Regions from separate parts of the Nocardiopsis codii genome, predicted to be linked through region 1. Evidence: riboswitches for the same ligand, from Rfam matches in the RefSeq annotation. Region 1 holds a riboswitch; each other region holds the start of a gene.
The links. A riboswitch is a leader RNA that binds a small molecule or an ion and turns the genes downstream of it on or off. The one in region 1 is predicted to bind cobalamin.
Positions count from the first base shown of each region.

Region 1 (4,989 bases):
TCGATCTCCTCCACCGACGGCACACGCGGGGAGTGGATGTCGTACACGCCGGGACCGATCCCCCGCTTGTAGCCGCGGCGGCCCAGGTCCTCCACCAGCTCCATGCGGGAACGGGCGGCCTCGACGCTGGTCACGTCGGCGTCCAGCGCCTCGATCCCCCCGACGATCAGCCCGAACTCCGAGTAGCACATGTGCGTGTGGATCGTCGTGGACGGCGACACACCGGACGTGGCCAGACGGAAGGAGTTCACCGCCCAGTCCAGGTACGCGCCGCGCTGCTCCTCACGCAGCGGCAGCAGCTCGCGCAGGGCGGCCTCGTCCACCTGGATGTGGCGGATACCGGCGCGCTCCAGGTCGGCGACCTCGTCGCGCAGGGCCAGGCCCACCTGGCGGGCGGTCTCCCCGAGCGGCTGGTCGGTGCGCACGAACGACCAGGCGAGCATGGTCACGGGGCCGGTCAGCATGCCCTTGACCGGCTTGTCGGTGCGCGACTGGGCGTAGGTGATCCACTCGACGGTCATCGGCTCGGGGCGCGAGACGTCGCCGAACAGGATCGGCGGACGCACGCACCGCGAACCGTAGGACTGCACCCAGCCGTTCTCGGTGGTGGCGTAGCCCTCCAACTGCTCGGCGAAGTACTGGACCATGTCGTTGCGCTCGGGCTCGCCGTGCACGAGCACGTCGAGGCCGATCTCCTCCTGGAGCGCGATGACCCGGTCGATCTCCTCACGGAGGATCTGCTTGTAGGCGTCCTCCGCCAGTTCGCCCCGCCGGTGGGCGGCGCGGGCGCGGCGCAGCTCGCCGGTCTGCGGGAACGAACCGATGGTGGTCGTGGTCAGCGGGGTGTCCGCGGGGGTGCCGCGGTCCTGGGGACGCTCGTAGGCGTCGGGGCCCAGGGCGTCCAGCCGGGCGCGCACGCGCGCGTCGGTGAAGGCGGGGTTTCCGCCGGCGCCGCCGCCCGCGTACTCGGCCTCCGCCCCCTCGGAGAGGACGCGGCCGAGAAGGGCCGTCTCCTCAGCCTTCTGCTTGGCGAAGGCCAGGGCCTCGCGCAGCTCGGGGGCGAGGGAGGTCTCCGCGTCCAGGTCGATCGGCACGTGCAGGAGCGAGCAGGACGTGCTCACGGTGAGCTCGTCCGTGAGGGCGAGCAGGGTGCCGAGAGTGGCCACGGCGGCCGGGATGTCGGTGCGCCAGACGTTGCGGCCGTCCACCACGCCGGCGACCAGGCGGGTGCCGCCCAGCCCGGAGACCTTCACCAGGTCGTCGATGCCCTCGCCGCCGGTCACCAGGTCCAGGCCGACGGCCTCGACCGGGGAGTCCTTGAGCACGCGCAGGGCGGCGGCTCCGATGGAGCCGAAGTAGGTCGAGACCAGGAGCGAGGGGCGTTCGGTGAGGGCGCCCAGTCGCTGGTAGGAGCGCTCCAGGAGACCGACCGCGGCGCGGCCCTCGTCGGTGGCCAGGATCGGCTCGTCCAGCTGCACCTCGGTGGCGCCCGCGGCAGCGAGGTCCGCGAGGAGCTGCGCGTAGGCGTCCAGGAGCTGGTCGAGCAGCTCGACGGGGCTCCAGCCCTCAGGCGCGTCGTCGGCGGCCTTGGCCAGCAGGAGGAAGGTCAGCGGGCCGACCAGGACCGGACGCGTCCGGAAGCCGGCCTCGGAGGCCTCGCGGAACTCGGCGACGGGCTTGTCGCCGACCAGGCGGGGACGCGTGCTCGGCGACAGCTCGGGGACCAGGTAGTGGTAGTTGGTGTCGAACCACTTGGTCATCTCCAGCGGCGGAGCGCCCTGCTCGCCGCGGGCGAGCGCGAAGTAGCGGCGCAGCTCCTCGTCGCGGTCGCCCGCGGCTGCCGGGGAGGTGAACCGTGAGGGCACCAGGTCGAACAGGACAGCGGTGTCCAGGACGTGGTCGTAGTAGGAGAACGTGTTGGACGGGATGTCGTCGACGCCCGCCTCGCGCAGCTGGGCGTAGACGCCCCTGCGCAGGTCGGCGGCGACGCCGTCCAGTTCGTCCGCGGTCGTCCCGCCCTTCCAGTACGACTCGCTGGCGCGCTTGAGTTCGCGGTGGGGACCGATCCTCGGGTAACCGTGCACGGTGGAGCGCACGGAGGGCCGGGAGGCCCCGGGGGTGTCGGACATGAGCTTCTCTCCCTCGTCGAAAGCCGGGTACCGGCCACGAGGCGAGCGAGGACGCGGGCATGCCGGAGACCACGCCGCGGGCGTGTGCACCTGCCTCCCGCTCCTCGGCCCTCCCTCGGGGCACGGGACCACCGGCGGCACGGGTGCGACGCCGGGTGGAGGCAGGTCTTCGGACTCGAGGGCGCGGACGGTGCGGACACCGTCCTCCTACTGGCCGCCGCTTCCCGGTTTCCGACATTACCGATCGGATTTCCAGTGCTTATGGCGACGTTCGTTCCCTCATACCGCTGCGGGGCAGTCCCGGAGTCGCACCGGGTTCCCTCTTGCGACACACCCCTCCCCTTCCGGGCGCGGCCCGGACTCTGGGGTGGAACATGTACCTTCCACGCCTGCAAGTATAGGGAGCGCCCTCTCCGCCCCTGTACCCGGCGTGCATCCCCGTGCCCGGCCCGGAAACAGTGCGAACCCCTGTTGTGCGGTCGGCGTCACACCCGAAATGAAGCGTTACGCGGCGGAGCCCTCTCCCGCGCTCCCCGCGAACGTTCGTCTGTAGATGAACGTGGAGAACCCCTGGTGAACAAGCAGTCCCATCCGACCATGGCCCCCGATCGCCCCCTCTTCACGATCGCGGTCGCGCTGGCGGTCGTCGCGGGGCTGGTCTGGTCGGCCGTCGTCCCACCCGGTGTCATCACCCCCGAACACATGGGGGACGCCCGCCCCGCGGCGGACGGCGGACCCGACGAGCACCTGCCCGCGACCGGTGAACCCGACGGGCTGACCGTGGTGGACCCCGGTGACGTGGTGGACCTGACGGAGTCCTCCCTCGCCCGCGAGGGCGGGGTGGCGACGGAGGTCGCCTACCCGGTCCTCCCCAACGCCGAACCGCTGAGCGGCTTCCTGGACCGCGAACTCTCCGCGGAGGTGGACGCCTTCGAGGCGGCCAACCCCGGCGCGGTCTCCTTCGAGTCCGCGTGGAACCTGACGGCGGCCAACGACGACCTCGTCGGCGTCCGGGTGACCCGCGAGGAGACCGACTCCGAGGGGACCCGTGAGGCGTACACCACCTACTGGTACGACGCCCTGACCGGCACGGCCCACCCCTCCACCGCCCTGGTCGCGGGACAGGAGGAGCTGGAGGAGCTGAACGGCCTGGTGCGGGACGCCCTCCCGGACACCGCCGCCCCCGACGCCGTCCACCCCATCGGCTCGCTGTACGACTCCGTGGGGTTCAACCCCGACGGCGACCTCGTCGTGGAGTTCGACGCCGGGCAGGTCGCCCCCGTCGGCGAGGGCCGGACCCACGCGGTCATCGACGCCTCGGAGTCCGGCCCCCTCCTGTCCGACCTGGGCGAGCGCGCGTCGCACGCCGCGACCCGGGGAGTCCGCGACTTCGCCATCGCCGATCCGCCCGAGGCGGCCGGGGACAGCCGGGAGCAGACCCCGCCCGGGACGGTGCCGCCCGTGGACGAGGACATCGACTGCTCCGCCCCCGGCGCCAAGTGCGTGGCCCTGACCTACGACGACGGCCCGGGCGGGCGCACCCCCGAACTGCTGGACATGCTCGCCGAGTACGACGCCCGCGCCACGTTCTTCGTCACCGGCCACCCGGTGATGGAGGATCCGCGCACCGTGAGGCGCACCTACGCGGAGGGCCACGAACTGGCCAACCACACCCTCACCCACCCCGACCTGGCAGGGCTGGGCGCGGGCGGGATCCGCTCGAACCTCGGCACCGTCCAGGCCCTGGTGTACCGCGAGACCGGGTACACCATGGACCTCATGAGGCCCCCCTACGGGTCCACCGACGACGGGGTCACGGCGGTGACCGCGGACATGGGACTGGCCCAGATCCTGTGGAGCATCGACACCAACGACTGGAAGGACCGCAAGGCGTCCGTGGTCGCCGACCGGGCCGTGGACGGCGCCTCCCCCGGAGCGATCATCCTCATGCACGACATCCACGACACGACGGTCGACGCCTCCCGCACGATCATCCGCGAACTCGACGCGCACGGGTACACGATGGTCACCGTCTCCCAGCTCCTCGGCACGACGACGCCGGGCGAGACCTACGTCGACGGGGCCCCCGAGCCGCCCGCCGCGACGGACGGGGAGGACGACGGGGAACCCGGCGACGAAGCGGTCTGAGCCCGCGCCGGGCCTCCCGGGCGGCCCGGCGCCGCGGGGCGCAACGGTCGTCCCGGGACACTTCGGGCGGGTGCGCGTCGAGTGCGGACCATGACCCGCCCTGTGGCGGTGACCACATGTGGTCACCGCCACAGGTGTGCGGACGGCGTCCCCTATGTTGCTGCCATCAACCGCGTGAGCACCCGCCCAGGGATGAGGGAGACCGGTGTTGTCGTCGAGCCGAGTTCGTCCTGGCCAGGCCGAGTCCCGCCCGGGGCCGGTCCGGGCCCTCCGGCCGCGGGTCGGCGGGATCGCCGTCCGGTGCGGCCCGCGCCGGACGGGTGCGGCGGTGGCGGCGCTGCTCCTGCCGCTGGCCGCCTGCGGCACCGGCGGAGCAGCGGGGGCCGACGACCCGGAGCTCATGACCGTGCTGCTGGACGAGGCCGGCGAGGAGGCCTCCGAGTGGACCGGTGACGCCGGCGACTTCGGGGACCACCCCCACCGGCCGGACGGCGTCGAGGTCGACGTCGCCTACCCGACGTTCGAGGGCGCCGACGGGTTCGCCGCCGGACTGGCCGAACAGGTCGACCGGGAGGTGCGGGACTTCCGGGGAGCCAGCCGCGACCCCGTGCGCCTCGCGATCGACTGGGAGGTCGTGGCCGCCGGGAGCGGAGTCCTGGGTGTGCGCCTGGTGCGCACCGAGGAGGACCTGCACGGTCAGCGCCGGGGATAC
Region 1 covers NZ_JAUZMY010000031.1:27,277-32,265, forward strand. Annotated here, with positions in the region: gene metE (5-methyltetrahydropteroyltriglutamate--homocysteine S-methyltransferase) at 1-2,129, opposite strand, end outside; cobalamin riboswitch at 2,273-2,503, opposite strand; gene Q8791_RS25500 (polysaccharide deacetylase family protein) at 2,727-4,277, shown strand; gene Q8791_RS25505 (polysaccharide deacetylase family protein) at 4,486-4,989, shown strand, end outside.

Region 2 (4,989 bases), on a different contig from region 1:
CCACCGTCACGGGCGAGCCCGAGGGCGAGGCGGGCGCGGTCGATCTCGACGGTGTTGCCGGAGGCGTGCCGGGTCAGGCCGGGGCGCTGCGGGACGCGGTCCACGTAGGGGCCGTAACCCACCACGTGGTCCACCCCGGCCAGCGCCTCGGAGGCCTCCGGGGTGAGCCAGCGGCCGGGGCCCGGCCCCAGACCGACGACCAGCAGCTCGGCTGCCGGACCGGCGGTCTCCGCGACCGCGGTCTCCGCCGCGGCCCGGTCCCGGGACCGCCTGCCGTTGCGGCTGTCCCCGGTGACCAGGATCAGGGAGAAGTACGGGACCGTCGCCGGATCGACCTCGGCCACGGGCAGCCGCCGCTCCCCGTCCATGGAGGCGCGCTCCACGTACACGGCGTGCTCCAGCCGCCCGGCGGACTCCAGCGCCCGGCGCACCGCGGGGAACGTCCGGCCCAGCTTCATGACCACCGCGGCGTCGGTGTCGGCCAGGCGGCGGGCCAGCTCCGGCTCGGGGAGGGTCCCGGGCAGCACGGTGAGCACGTCGGTCTGCCGGGCCAGCGGGGCCGCCGCCACCGCCGTGGCCGCGGCGAACGCCGGGACCCCGGGCACGATCTCCGTCCCGTACCGCTCGGACAACCGGTCGTGCATGTACATGTACGAGCCGTAGAACAGCGGGTCGCCCTCGGAGAGGAGCACGACGTCGCGGCCGGCGTCCAGGTGCGCGGCCAGCCGGGCGGCGGACTCCTCGTAGAAGTCGGCCAGCACCCCCGTGTACCCGCCCGGATGGTCGGTCGTGCCGGTGGTGACCGGGTAGGTGAGCTGTTCCTCGACCGCGGAACCCGGGATCAGCGACGCGGCGATGCGGCGGGCGTTGGAGGCCTTGCCGACTCCGGCGTGGTAGGCGACGACGTCGGCCGCGGCGATGAGCCGGGCGGCCTTGAGGGTGATCAGCTCGGGGTCGCCGGGGCCGACACCCACGCCGTGGAAACGTCCGGTCACTCCTCCTCCTTGGCGAGTGCGTTGAGAGCGGAACAGGTCATCGCGGAGCCGCCGCGGCGGCCGCGGGCGGTCACGTAGGGGATGTCGGCGCCGAACCGCTCCCCGAACTCCGTCAGCGCCTGCTTGGACTCGGCGGCCCCCACGAAACCGACGGGGCAGCCGACGATCGCGGCAGGGCGCGGCGCCCCGTCCGCCACCATCTCCATCAGGTGGAAGAGGGCGGTGGGCGCGTTGCCGACGGCGACCACGGCGCCCTCCAGGAGCGGTTCCCACAGGGACACCGCGGCGGCGCTGCGCGTGGTGCCCCACGCGGCGGCGAGGCCGGGGACGCGTTCGTCGCCCAGGAAGCAGAGCACCTCGTTGCCGCACGGAAGGCGGCTCGCGGTCACGCCGCTGGCCACCATGCGCGCGTCGCACAGGATCGGGGCCCCGGCCCGCAGGGCGGAGCGCGCCGCGGACACCAGGCCGGGGTGGACCACCAGGTCCTCGGCGAGGTCGACCTGGCCGGTGCCGTGGATCATCCGCACGGCGAGCCGCTCCGCGTCGGCGGGCAGGTGCCCGAGCTCGGCCTCCTCCCGGATGAGGGCGAAGGAGTCCGTGTAGATCGCGGGCCCGTCGTCGATGTAGTCGTAGTGCCGGTTCGGCCGTCGGGGGGCGGTCACCGCGCCTCCCCCGTTCGGGAAGCGGGGCTTCCCGGGACGAGAACGCCGCGCCAGGGCGTGACGAAGAGTTCGCCGGGCTCGGCGGCGAGCGCCTCCTCGGCGAGCGCCTCGGCGGCCGGGCGGTCCAGGCCCTCGTCGGGCACACGCACGTGCCGCGCGCCCCCGGGCAGCGGACCGTACGGCAGCGGCGGGGCGGGGGACGGAAGCCGCCGGTCCGGTACCTCCGGTCCGGTCAGCGGGGCCGGGAGCTCGGCGACGTGCCACGGCGCGGCGGGCCCCTCCCCGCTGCGCTCCAGGAACCCGTCCGCCAGGCGCAGGAGCGCGGCGGGCGCCTCGTCGATCGGCACGAGCGGACCCCAGTGCTCCCCGAACCTCAGCTGGGCGACGCTCCGGTCCAGGGCGACGATCCCCAGGTCACAGGGGTGGTCGATCAGGTCGCCGCGCCCGTCGTCCAGGACGAACAGGAAACGCCCGGGCAGGTCGGCGCGGCGCGGGACGGAGCACAGCATCGTGTCCAGCTCCGAGGCGACGGGGCGCAGGTCGGCCCGGCCCCCGCCCGGCACGGTCCCGCCGGGGTCCGCCGGGACCGCGCCCGTGCCCGTGCCCGGGGAGACCATCACGTTGCGCACGAGTTCGTGGCTGGGGGAGGGCAGCAGCCCGGTCTCCGCCAGGGCCCGGACCACCTCGGGCCCCAGGCGTCCCGCGTCCCCCGGCAGGGCGCGCAGTTGCAGGTTCGCGCGGCCGGTGACGTGGATACGACCGGTGCCGTACCGGTCGGCCACCGCGGCGAGGGCGAGCAGCGAGGAGGCGCCGATCCGGCCGCCGATGAGCCGGAGCCGGACCAGCAGGCCGTCCTCGGCGGGCCAGGGTCTCAGCACGCCGGGGCAGCGGTCGCGACGCGTGCGGCGCGTGGAAGGGGGAGAACCGGCGGGGGACATGGGCGTCCTTCTGGTCGGGGACTCGTGCGCGGAGCCCGCGGGTGACCCGGCGGACCGTGACCGCCGGTGCCAGCAGGTCTTCGGACTCGGAGTCGACCGGTGCGGAGCGCCTTCCCGGGGCGTTGCCCCAGTGGCTGTCCCGGGGAACGCTCCCCGGACGTGCCCGCCCGTCATCCTCACCGCTGCGCGTCAGTCCCGGAGTCCCACCGGGTTCCCTGCCCCACGAAGTGGAGTTCGACTGGCCCGACGAGGGTACCCGACCCTCTCCGGCCTGCTGCGGGGGGACTTCGCCCCGACGTGCCGACCCCCTGCGGCGGCCCCCTGATCCGACCGGTACCGGGTCGTGCGACCGGCCGCGCCCCCGGGGCTCCGGCACCGGACGACGGGAAAGGAGCCCCGCCCTCCCAGGAGGACGGGGCCCCGACCGTGCGGGTGGCGGGGACGGTCCGCGGAGCAGCCGCACGGGGTCCCCGGCCGTCAGTCCTCGGCGCGCACGTCGACGACCTCACCGGCCACGTCCAGGATCACCTCGTACTCCTGGCCGTCGGCGTCGAGCACCTCGGCGTCCCAGCCGTCCCAGCCGTCCTCGTCCTGGCGCTCGACCTCGACGGTGCGGGCGCCCTCGCCGACCGCCTCGGCGGCGTTCGCGGACACCGTGTCGCGGTCGGCCTCCGTCTGCCCGCCGGTGTTCTGCCAGGGCGCCGGGCCGCTGTCGGTGTCCCGGAAGGCCAGCCCGTTGACGGTGTACACGTCGGCGTCGTCGCGGTCGTCGTCGGCCTCGTAGCGCACGCCGAGCGTCACCTCGGTGCCCTCCAGCCCGCGCAGTTCGTCCAGGAGCGGCTCGACGGTGCCGTTCCCGTCGAAGTCCTCCAGCTCCGGCGCCGTGAGCAGCCACTCCTCGGGGCCGAAGTCGACCTCGACACCGGACACCGACCAGTCGTCCGTGTCGTCGCCGTCCCCGTCGGCGCGCAGCTCGCCCACGAGCTGCTCCAGACCGTCGACCGACTGCGTCGAGGTCGGGTTCTTCTCGGACGCGCTCGCCCCGTTCGCCCCGGGGGCGGAACCGGTGGTCACGCCGGTGAGCTGGATCGAGTCGACCTGCTGCTCGGGGTCGTCCACCACCAGGTAGCCGATCGTGCCGACGGCCAGCAGCCCGGCGGCCGCGGCGGAGGAGAGGATGATGACGGTCGTGCGCTGCATCGGTGTTCCCTTGCTCGAAGGTGTCTACTGCCTCCAGCATCCGACGGCGAGATGATGGCGGCCTGAAAGCCACCTGAAGAACGTCTTCATGTGGCGCTCAGGAACGGTTCAGCGGTCCCTGCCAAGGTAAGGGGGGACCACGGGGCGGAGAGGACACGGCGTTGGCGATTCTGGTGGTGGAGGACGAGGAGGGCATCGTCTCCTTCGTGCGGCGCGGACTGGAGACGGCCGGGTACCAGGTGCTCGCGGCCGGGGACGGGATCGACGGGCTGACGATGGCCCTGTCGCCCGACGTCGACCTCGTCGTCCTGGACCTCGGACTGCCCGGCATCCCCGGCGAGGAGGTGCTGCGCCGGCTGCGGCAGCGCCGCCCCTCGGTGCCGGTGATCGTGCTCACCGCCAAGGACGCCGTCAGCGACCGGGTGGCCAACCTCGACGCCGGGGCCGACGACTACATGGTCAAGCCCTTCAGCGTGAGCGAACTCCTGGCCCGGGTGCGGGCACGCCTGCGCACCGGCGGCCAGGAGCGCGGCGACGTCCTGGCGGCCGGCGGCGTCGTGCTCGACCTCGGAGCCCGCACCGCCTCGGTCGAGGGCCGCACCGTCAACCTGTCGGCCCGCGAGTTCGGCCTCCTGGAAGTGCTCATCCGCCACCCCGCACAGGTGTTCTCCCAGCCCCAGCTGCTGGACCGGGTCTGGGGATACAACTTCGACGGGGCCTCCAACGTGGTCGAGGTCTACGTCAGCCAGCTGCGCCGCAAGCTCGGCCCAGGACGCATCGAGACGGTTCGCGGAGCGGGCTACCGGCTCGCGGGCGGTGCCCGGTGAGCCTCACCGGACGCGTCGTCCTGCGGTCGCTGCTCGTCATGGCCCTCGTCATCGGCGGCGTCGCCCTCCTCACCTACGAACTCGTGCGGGTGTCGGGCCTGAACGACATCGACCGCCTCCTCCGGGAGGAGTCGGCTCTGGTCGGAGACGCCCTCGCCGAACAGGTCCCCGCCGCGGCCGGACTCGACGGGGTCCTCTCGGGCCCCGAGGCGGAGCGCGCCGCGCGGCAGGCACTCGCCGTGCGCCCCAGCGGCGCCCGACACGTGACGCTGGTGACCGCCGACGGCACGCGGCTCCAGAGCACGGGGGGACCCACGCGCGTCGCCGGGCTGATGCGCGGCGGCGACGCCCCCGACCCGGAGCCGGG
Region 2 covers NZ_JAUZMY010000002.1:211,220-216,208, reverse strand. Annotated here, with positions in the region: gene Q8791_RS02840 (precorrin-2 C(20)-methyltransferase) at 1-995, opposite strand, end outside; gene Q8791_RS02835 (precorrin-8X methylmutase) at 992-1,657, opposite strand; gene Q8791_RS02830 (nitrite reductase) at 1,654-2,595, opposite strand; cobalamin riboswitch at 2,650-2,852, opposite strand; gene Q8791_RS02825 (PepSY domain-containing protein) at 3,073-3,795, opposite strand; gene Q8791_RS02820 (response regulator transcription factor) at 3,957-4,622, shown strand; gene Q8791_RS02815 (sensor histidine kinase) at 4,619-4,989, shown strand, end outside.
Region 2: it holds a riboswitch for cobalamin, as region 1 does, so the genes downstream of both, Q8791_RS02830 (nitrite reductase) here and metE (5-methyltetrahydropteroyltriglutamate--homocysteine S-methyltransferase) in region 1, are expected to answer to the same signal.

Region 3 (4,989 bases), on a different contig from region 1:
GGCGAGATCCACGACCTGGCCGAGGCCTTCGGGGTCGAGGAGCGCGGGGAGGAACTGGTCGACGGGCTCCGGCTCCGGGTGGACGCCGCGACCGAGGACCTGGAGGTCGAGGACGTCTCCCTCATGTACTGGTTCGCCAACGCGCAGTCGCCCTACCTCGCGGGCTGCTGCGGCGCCCCCGGCGCCATCACCAGCGCCGTCGGTGCGCAGAACGCCTTCGACGACACCCACAGCGAGTGGCCCCAGATCAACTGGGAGACCGTCGCGGACCGCGATCCCGACGTCATCGTGCTCGGCGACCTGACCCGCGACTCCCAGACGGCGGAGACCGCGGCGGCCAAGATCGAGTTCCTGGAGGACAATCCGGCCACCCGCAACCTCACCGCCGTGCGCGAGGAGCGGTACGTCCTGCTCAGCGGCCAGGCGATGAACCCCTCGATCCGCACGGTCGAGGGCATCGAGCTGGTCGCCGACGGCCTGCGCGAGCTCGGGTACGTCCGTTGAGCGGTGCGCGTCCGGCGCTCCTCATCACCTCCGGCCTGCTGCTCCTCGGACTGTCGGTCTCGGTCGCCGTCACCATCGGGCCCGCCGACATCACCCCGGCCGAGGTCTGGAGGTCGGCCGCCGCCCGGTTCGGGTGGGGCGTGAGCCCTCTGACGCCGTTGCGCGAGGGCATCGTGTGGAACCTGCGCATGCCCCGCACCCTGCTCGCCGCGGTCTGCGGGGCCGGCCTGGCCGTGTGCGGCGCGGTGATGCAGTCCCTGCTCCGCAACCCGCTGGCGGACCCCTTCGTGCTCGGGGTCTCCTCCGGCGCCTCCACCGGGGCGGTCGTCGTGACCGTGCTCGGCTGGGGCGTCGGAGCGGTCTCGCTCCCGGCGGGGGCCTTCGCGGGCGCGCTGCTCTCCTTCGGCATGGTGATGCTGCTCAGCCACAGCCTCGGCGGGAGCATGGACCGCGTCGTTCTGTCCGGGGTCGCGGCCATGCAGCTGTTCTCGGCACTGACCTCGTTCATCGTGCTGACCTCGGCGAACGCCGACACCACGCGAGCGGTGCTGTTCTGGCTGCTGGGCTCCCTCAGCGGCGCCGGATGGACCGATGTGCTCCTGTGCACCGCGGTGCTGTGCCTCGTGCTCGCCGTCTGCCTCGCCAACACCACCACCCTGGACGCCTTCGCCTTCGGCGAGGAGGCCGCGGCGAACCTGGGCGTCCAGGTGGGCCGGACCCGCGTACTGATGCTGAGCGTCACCGCGCTGCTCACCGCGGTGCTGGTCAGCTCCGCGGGCGCGATCGGCTTCGTGGGGCTGGTCCTGCCGCACGCCGCACGGGCCCTCACCGGTTCCTCCCACGCCCGGCTGCTGCCGGTCACCGCCCTGGCGGGGGCGGTCTTCCTGGTGTGGGTGGACACGGTCGCCCGGACCGCGCTGGACCCGCAGGAGATCCCGGTGGGGGTGGTCACCTCCCTCATCGGGGTGCCCGCCTTCGTCGCCGTGCTGTACCGCGTGAGGAGGAAGACGTGAACGACTCCGTCCGGGCCCCGGTGGAGGGGCTGCGCGCCGACCGGGTCAGCCTCGGGCTCGGCGGCCGGCTCGTGGTCGACGGTGTCACCCTCGCGCCCCGGCCGGGGGAGACCGTCGGCCTGCTCGGCCCCAACGGGTCGGGCAAGTCCACCCTGCTGAGGCTGCTCGCCGGGGTGCTCGGACCCTCCGCCGGCGTGGTCACCCTGGACGGACGGCCGCTGAACCGGGTCGGCCGCCGGGCCGTGGCACGGCGCGTGGCCACCGTCCAGCAGCAGGCGCACACCCAGACCGAGTTGACGGTCCGCGAGGTGGTGGCCCTGGGACGCATCCCGCACCGCCGGCCCTGGACGCCCATGGCCCCGGCCGACCTGGAGGCCGTCGCGCGGGCGCTCGAACGCACCGGGCTGGCGGACCGGGCCGAACAATCCTGGCACACCCTGTCCGGCGGCGAGCGCCAGCGCGCCCAGATCGCCCGGGCCCTGGCCCAGGAACCCGGGGAGCTCCTGCTCGACGAACCCACCAACCACCTCGACATCCAGTACCAGCTCGACCTGCTGGAGCTGGTCACGGGCCTGCCGGTGACCACTGTGATCGCCCTGCACGACCTCAACCTGGCGGCAATGTACTGCGACCGCCTGATCGTCCTCCAGGGAGGCCGGGCGGTCGCCGAGGGGACGCCCTCCCGGGTCCTGACCTCCGCCCTCATCGCCGAGGTGTACGGGGTCCCGGCGGAGGTCACCCCGGGGACCGACGGCCCCGTGGTCCGCTTCCTGCGCCGGGGCGCCGTCCCCGAGGAGGGGGCCCGCCGCTCCTGACGTCCCCGCCGGGACCGGGGACGGCCCTCCCGGCTACAGTGTGAATCCTTTGCTCGTGGTACAGGAACCCGGTGCGATTCCGGGGCGGTTCCGCCACTGTGACACCCCGTTCAGGGGTGCAGCCAGACACTGGCCCGGGCAGTCCGACCGCCGATGGGGCGAGAACCCCGAGGGAGGAGTCCGGCCATGACGGTCCGGATCGCTCTGCTGTCCACGTCCGACACCGACCTGCTGTCCGCGAGGGCCAGCGGCGCCGCCTACCTGTGGGCCAACCCGTCCCGCACCTCCGACGCCGAACTCACCGGAGCCGTCGAGCGCGCCGACCTCGTGGTGGTGCGCCTGCTGGGCTCCTCGCACGACCTCTGGCCCGGCCTGGCCGCCGTCCGCGAACGGGGCACGCCCCTGGTGGTGCTCAGCGGCGAGCAGCATCCCAGCGCCGAGCTCATGGAGCACTCCACCGTGCCCATCGGGGTGGCGACCGAGGCCCACCGCTACCTCGCCGAGGGCGGACCGGCCAACCTCGGCCGCCTGCACGCCTTCCTGTCGGACACCGTGCTGCTGACCGGAGAGGGCTTCGAGCCCCCGTCGGCGCTCCCGCCGTGGGGCTTCGCCGAGCGCGAGCGGCCGCACGACCCGGCCCTCCCCAAGGTGGGCGTCCTCTACTACCGGGCCCACGAGGCGGGCGGCAACACCGCGTTCGCCCACGCCCTCGCCGACGCCGTCGACGCGACAGGCCGGGCCGTGGGCGTCCCCGTCTTCGCCGGGTCGCTGCGCTCGGCCCCCGACGACCTCTACGAGGCGCTCGGCGGCCTCGACGCCCTGGTGGTCACGGTCCTCGCGGCGGGCGGCAGCGTGCCCGCGTCCGCGAGCGCGGGCGGCGACGAGGCCTGGGACGTGGAGCGCATGGCCGCCCTGGACATCCCCGTCCTCCAGGGCCTGTGCCTGACCAGTTCGCGCGCGGACTGGGAGGGGTCCGACGACGGGGTCACCCCGCTCGACTCGGCCACCCAGATCGCCATCCCCGAGTTCGACGGCCGCATCATCACGGTGCCGTTCTCCTTCAAGGAGATCGACAGCGACGGGCTGCCCCGCTACGTCGCCGACCCCGAGCGCTGCACACGGCTGGCCGGAACCGCCGCCGCCCACGCCCGGCTCCGGTACGTGCCGCCCGCCGAGAAGCGGATCGCCGTGGTCCTGTCCGCCTACCCCACCAAGCACGCGCGCATCGGCAACGCCGTCGGGCTCGACACCCCCCGCTCCCTGGTGCGCCTGCTGCGTCGCCTGCGCCGGGAGGGCTACGACCTGGGCGACCCCGGCGCCCTGCCCGGGTTGGACCTGCCCGACGAGACGGAGGCGGGCGACGCCCTGATCCACGCCCTGATCGAGGCGGGCGGCCAGGACGAGGACTGGCTGACCTCCGTCCAGCTCACCGAGGCCCACGTCCGCATCACCCCCGAGCAGTACGCCGCCTGGACCCGCGACCTGGACCCGGCCCTGAAGGAGGCGATGGCCGAGGCGTGGGGCGCCGCGCCCGGCAAGCTCTACGTCAACGACCAGGGCGAACTCGTGCTGGCCGCCCTCCGGGCGGGCAACGTCGTCGTGCTCGTCCAGCCCCCGCGCGGGTTCGGCGAGAACCCGATCGCGATCTACCACGACCCCGACCTGGCCCCCAGCCACCACTACCTGGCGGCCTACCGCTGGCTGGAGCACGGGTTCGGGGCGCACGCCGTCGTGCACCTGGGCAAGCACGGCTCCCTGGAGTGGCTGCCCGGGAAGAACGCCGCGCTCTCCGCCGCCTGCGCCACCGACGCGGCCCTGGGCGACCTCCCGCTGATCTACCCGTTCCTGGTCAACGACCCGGGCGAAGGGGCCCAGGCCAAACGCCGCGCCCACGCCACGGTCGTCGACCACCTCATCCCCCCGATGGCCCGGGCGGAGAGCTACGGCGACATCGCGCGCCTGGAGCAGCTCCTGGACGAGCACGCCAACATCGCGGCGATGGACCCGGCCAAGCTGCCCGCGGTCCGCGGCGAGATCTGGGCCCTGATGCGCGCCGCCGAGATGCACCGCGACCTCGGTCTGGACGAGCGGCCCGACGACGAGGAGTTCGACGACTTCCTGCTGCACGTCGACGGCTGGCTGTGCGAGATCAAGGACACCCAGATCCGCGACGGCCTGCACGTGCTGGGGGCGGCGCCGCAGGGCGTGGCCAGGGTGAACCTGGTCCTGTCCGTGCTCCGCGCCGCCCAGGTCTGGGGAGGCGTCGGCGGTGCGGTGCCCGGCCTGCGGGCCGCCCTCGGACTGAAGGAGGACGCGCCCACCCACGAGGTCGACGCGGTCGAGGCGCTGGCTCGCGGCCTCGTCGAGCGGATGGAGGCCGCCGGGTGGGACCCGGCCGCCGCGCAGGACCTGCACGACGACCCCGCGGTGCGCCGCGTCCTGGAGTTCGCCGCCGAGCAGGTGGTGCCCCGGCTGGCCCGCACCACCGACGAGATCGACCACGTCCTGCACGCCCTGAACGGCGGTTTCGTCCCGGCGGGCCCGTCCGGCTCCCCGCTGCGGGGACTGGTCAACGTGCTGCCGACCGGCCGCAACTTCTACACGGTCGACCCGCGCGCGGTCCCCTCCCGGCTCGCCTGGCAGACCGGCCAGGCCAT
Region 3 covers NZ_JAUZMY010000002.1:228,277-233,265, reverse strand. Annotated here, with positions in the region: gene Q8791_RS02900 (ABC transporter substrate-binding protein) at 1-504, shown strand, start outside; gene Q8791_RS02895 (FecCD family ABC transporter permease) at 501-1,517, shown strand; gene Q8791_RS02890 (ABC transporter ATP-binding protein) at 1,514-2,332, shown strand; cobalamin riboswitch at 2,372-2,535, shown strand; gene cobN (cobaltochelatase subunit CobN) at 2,519-4,989, shown strand, end outside.
Region 3: it holds a riboswitch for cobalamin, as region 1 does, so the genes downstream of both, cobN (cobaltochelatase subunit CobN) here and metE (5-methyltetrahydropteroyltriglutamate--homocysteine S-methyltransferase) in region 1, are expected to answer to the same signal.

Region 4 (4,989 bases), on a different contig from region 1:
TGTTGAGGATCACCCCGACGACCTCGACCGCCGGGTCGTAGGCGGCCATGCCCGCCACCAGCGCCCCCACCGACCGGGACATGCGGGACACGTCCACGACCAGCACCACCGGAGTGCGGGTCAGGGCCGCGACGTGCGCGGAGGAGGCGAAGCCGTCGGCGCCGATCCGCCCGTCGTGCAGGCCCATCACCCCCTCGACGACGGCCGCGTCCGCGCCCCGGGCCCCGTGCAGGAGCAGCGGCGCCACCCGCTCCTCGCCGACGAGGTGGGGGTCGAGGTTGCGGCCGGGGCGGCCGGTGGCCAGGGCGTGGTACCCGGGGTCGATGTAGTCCGGGCCGACCTTGTGGCCGCTGACGGAGAGCCCGGCGTCGCGGAGCGCGGCCATCAGCCCGGCGGCGACCGTGGTCTTGCCCTGCCCGGTCATGGGCGCGGCGACCATCAGCCTCGGCAGGGCCGTCGGCCGTGCCGGGGAGGCCGCCCCCTGCGACCCCGCCGGTTCCGGGGCCGCGGGGGGCCTCACCACTCGATCCCCCGCTGGCCCTTGCGGCCCGCGTCCATCGGGTGCTTGACCTTGGCCATCTCGGTGACCAGGTCCGCCGCCTCCAGGAGTTCGGGGGCGGCGCGGCGGCCCGTGATGATCACGTGCTGGCGGCCCGGACGGTCGCGCAGGGCGGCCACGACGTCCTCGACGTCGACCCAGCCCCAGTTGATCGGGTAGGTGAACTCGTCGAGGATGAGCAGGTCGTGCGTCTGCTCGGCGAGCCTGCGCCTGATCTCCGCCCAGCCCTCGGCCGCGTCCGCGGCGTGGTCCTCGGCGCTGCCCCGGCGGCGGCTCCAGGACCAGCCCGAGCCCATCTTGTGCCACTCCACGGGGCCGCCCTCGCCGGTCTCCTCGTGGAGCCTCCCCAGGCGTTCGAGCACGGTCTGCTCGCCGATGCGCCACTTCGCCGACTTCACGAACTGGAACACGCCGATCCGCCAGCCCTGGTTCCAGCCGCGCAGCGCGAGCCCGAACGCGGCGGTCGACTTGCCCTTGCCGTCCCCGGTGTGGACGGCGAGCACCGGCTGGTTGCGGCGCTGGCGGGTGGTGAGCCCGTCGTCGGGGACGACGGACGGTATGCCCTGGGGCATCAGGCGGCCCTCTCTCTCACGGCGTTTCCCAGCGCGTCAGCGCTGACCTCGTCCACGGGCAGGTGTTCGGCGCCCATCCGGGCGGCGAGGGCGGCGGCCAGGCCCAGGCGCAGCGGGCCGGACTCGCCGTCCACGACGACGGTGGCCACGCCCAGGCCGGCGACGTGGTCGGCGGCCTCCAGCGAGCGGCCGACCGCACCCCGGCCGCCGGTGGCCCGGCCGTCGGTCACCAGGACGAGCAGCGGACGCTGCCTCGGGTCGCGCAGGCGCTCGCGCCGCAGGACCCGGGCGGCCTCCAGCAGGCCCTCGGCGAGCGGGGTGCGCCCCCCGGCGGGCAGTTCGTCCAGGCGGGCGGCGGCGGTGTCCACCGAACGGGTCGGGGGCAGCACCAGCTCGGCCCTCGCGCCCCGGAAGGTCACGAGGCCGACCTTGTCGCGGCGCCGGTAGGCGTCCAGGAGCAGCGACAGGATGGCGGTCTTGACCTCGCCCATGCGCTTGCGCGCCGCCATGGAACCGGAGGCGTCGACGCAGAACAGCACCAGGTTGCTCTCCTGGCCCTCGCGCACCGCGACGCGCAGGTCGCGGGGGAGCAGGCCGATCCGGCCGCCGCCGTGCGGGCGGGAGGCCGCGGCCTTGACGGTCTCGACCAGGTGGAGCGAACCGCCTGAGCCCCCGCCGGGCGGTTCGGCCCCGATCCGGCGGCCCCGCGCGCCGACCGCGCGACTGCGCCGACCGTCGGCGCCGACCCCCGTGCCCCGCGCGGTGAAGGTCCGGGGGCGGTACGGGGCGCCCGCCCCGACCGTGGTGCCGGGCCGGGGCCCGGCCCCGCCCCCCTCCGGCTCCTCCGCCTCCTGGGAGGCCTCCGGTTCGCGGAAGCCCTCCGGATCCCGGGGCGGCGCGGTGGACTGCTCCGGTCCGTCCGCGCCGGTGTCCGGGGAGGGGTCCCCCTCCGGACCGGCGGTGTCGGGTGCGCCGCCCCCGTCGGGGCCGGCGGGGTCACCGGAGCCGTCGGAGCCTTCCGGCGGTCCTGGGTCGTCCGGGGGCGGCTCCTCGTCCCCCAGGACGCGGTCCAGGAGGTCCTCGTCGAGCCCCGGCGCGTCGAAGGGGTTGCGCCGGCGCCGGTGCGGCAGGGCCAGCAGGGCCGCGCGGCGGATGTCGGCCAGGGAGACCGAGGTCCGGCCCTCCCAGGCGGCGTGCGCCAGAGCCGTGCGCGCGGTCACGATGTCGGCGCGCAGGCCGTCGACCTCGAACGCCGCGCACACCTGCGCGATCTTCAGCAGCGCGGCGTCGGACAGCCGTGCGCGCCCGACGGTCTCACGGGCCGCGGCGATGCGCGCGGCGAGGGCCTTCTCGGCCAGGTCGTACCGGTCGGAGAAGGCGTCGGCGTCGGCGTCGTAGGCCATACGCCTGCGGACCACCTCCACGCGTGCGGCGGGGTCGGAGGGCGCGGCGACCTCGACGGTCAGCCCGAACCGGTCCAGGAGCTGCGGGCGCAGCTCGCCCTCCTCGGGGTTCATCGTCCCGATGAGCAGGAACCTCGCGGCGTGCTCCACGGAGAACCCGTCGCGCTCCACGGTCACCCGGCCGGTCGCGGCGGCGTCCAGGAGGAGGTCGACCAGGTGGTCGTGGAGCAGGTTGACCTCGTCCACGTACAGGAGGCCGCGGTGGCTGCGCGCCAGCAGCCCGGGCTCGTAGGCGACCCGGCCGTGCGTGAGCGCCTGCTCCAGGTGCAGCGAACCCAGGACGCGGTCCTCGGTGGCGCCCACCGGGAGCTCGACCAGGCGCACCGGGCGGCTCTCCACGGCCGTGCCGGGCGGGAAGGGGCCGTCCGGCGACTCCTGCGCGGTGTCGGCGGGGTCGACGGAGAAGCGGTCCCCCCGGTAGACCTCGACCGGGGGCAGGAGGGGGGCCAGGGCCCGCACCGCGGTGGACTTGGCGGTGCCCTTCTGGCCGCGGACCAGGACGCCGCCGATCTCCGGGGAGACGCTGGCCAGGACCAGGGCCAGGCCCAGGTCGTCGAGCGGTTCGGCGTCGCAGCCGACGATCGCCGAGAAGGGATAGTGGGACGTCCGCAATGGCATGTGAGGCTCCCGCTCGTTTCGCCATCGGTCATGGGCGGGTGCGGGGCCGGTCTTCGGACTTACCGAGTCCTCCTGTCACGGAGGCTCGGCTCACCGCAGCGGGCCTGTGCCGGAGTCTCACCGGGCTTCCCAGATTCTCCCCGGACGCCGTCCCCACCGTTTCCGATGGCTGGGCCGCCGGGGCACCTCACACCTTCGGCCGCCACGATAGCGTCCTGCCCATGAAGGTCGAGATGTCCCCTCCCCGAATCACCGTCGTCGGCATCGGCGCCGACGGATGGTCAGGCGTGCCCGAGAGGCTGCGAGGGCTGGTCCTGGCGGCCGACACGGTGCTGGGCGGGCGCAGGCACCTCGCCATGCTGCCGCAGGCCCCGACCCAGCGGCGCCTGGTCTGGCCCTCCCCGCTGCGCGAGGGCCTGCCGGACCTGCTCGCCTCCCTCGGGGACCGCGGCGCCGTCGCGCTGGCCTCCGGCGACCCGCTGGTGTCGGGCATCGGCAGCACGCTGATCGAACTGCTCGGAGCGGACGCGGTGCGCGTGGAACCGGCCGTCTCCTCGGTCGCCCTGGCCCGCGCCCGGATGGGGTGGGCGGCGGAGGGGTGCGCGGTGCTGTCCCTGGTGGGGCGCGATCCGCACCTGCTGATGCGCGGCTTGGCCCCCGGCCGCCGTGTCCTGGTGCTCTCCCCGGGCGCCGCCACCCCCGGGACGGTCGCCGCCCTGCTGGTCGGCGCGGGCTACGGCGGCAGCCGGATGACCGTCCTCGGCGACCTGGGGGCGGACGCGGAGTCGCGGCTGGAGGGCACGGCGCACGACTGGCTCGGGGCCCCTCCGGAGGAGGCCCCCCAACTGCACGTGCTGGCGTTGGAGCTCTCAGGGCCGCCGGGCTGCGGGCTGGTCGCCGGGCTGCCCGACGACGCGTTCGAGCACGACGGCCAGCTCACCAAGCGGGACCTGCGCGCCTCGGCGCTCGCCCGGCTGGCGCCCTCCCCCGGCCGGCACCTGTGGGACGTCGGCGCGGGCGCGGGCTCGGTCGCCGTCGAGTGGATGCGCGCCCACCCCTCGTGCACGGCCACGGCGGTGGAGGCCGACACCGGGCGCGCCGCGCGGATCGGCCGCAACGCGGACCGGCTCGGCGTCCCGGGCCTGCGCGTGGTCGCCGGCCGTGCGCCGGACGCTCTGAAGGGGCTGGACCCTCCCGACGCGGTCTTCGTCGGCGGCGGCGCGACCCTGCCGGGCGTGCTCGACACCTGCCTGGACGCGCTGGGACCGGGCGGACGGCTCGTGGTGCACGGTGTGACGCTGGAGACCGAGGGGCTGCTCGCGGAGGCCCACCGGCGCCACGGCGGGGAGCTGACCCGCATCGCGGTGGAGACCGCCGCGCCCATCGGCGCGTTCACCGGATGGACCCCCGCCCGCACCGTCACCCAGTGGTGCCTGGCGAAGTCACCCGGGAGCGACTGACGAGGGGCCGGCCCCCCTGGGGCGCGCGGGGTCGTACAGGTAGGACTCCCCGCCCCCCGCGGGGTCGAGCGCCTGCCCGACCAGGACCACCGCCGCCTGCCGGAGCCCCGCCTCCTCCACCAGCCCGGCGATGGTGGAGACCGTCCCGCGCAGCACCGCCTCCTCGGGCTGGCTGGCCCGGTACACGACCACCACGGGACAGTCCGCGCCGTACGCGGGGACGATCTCGGCCATGAGCTCCCGCACCCGCCGGATCGCCAGGTGCAGCACCAGCGTGGCCCGGGTCGCCGCGAACGCGCCCAGCGACTCGGTGTCCG
Region 4 covers NZ_JAUZMY010000002.1:217,161-222,149, reverse strand. Annotated here, with positions in the region: gene Q8791_RS02865 (cobyrinate a,c-diamide synthase) at 1-439, opposite strand, end outside; gene cobO (cob(I)yrinic acid a,c-diamide adenosyltransferase) at 517-1,131, opposite strand; gene Q8791_RS02855 (VWA domain-containing protein) at 1,131-3,212, opposite strand; cobalamin riboswitch at 3,240-3,377, opposite strand; gene cbiE (precorrin-6y C5,15-methyltransferase (decarboxylating) subunit CbiE) at 3,434-4,672, shown strand; gene cobM (precorrin-4 C(11)-methyltransferase) at 4,655-4,989, opposite strand, start outside.
Region 4: it holds a riboswitch for cobalamin, as region 1 does, so the genes downstream of both, Q8791_RS02855 (VWA domain-containing protein) here and metE (5-methyltetrahydropteroyltriglutamate--homocysteine S-methyltransferase) in region 1, are expected to answer to the same signal.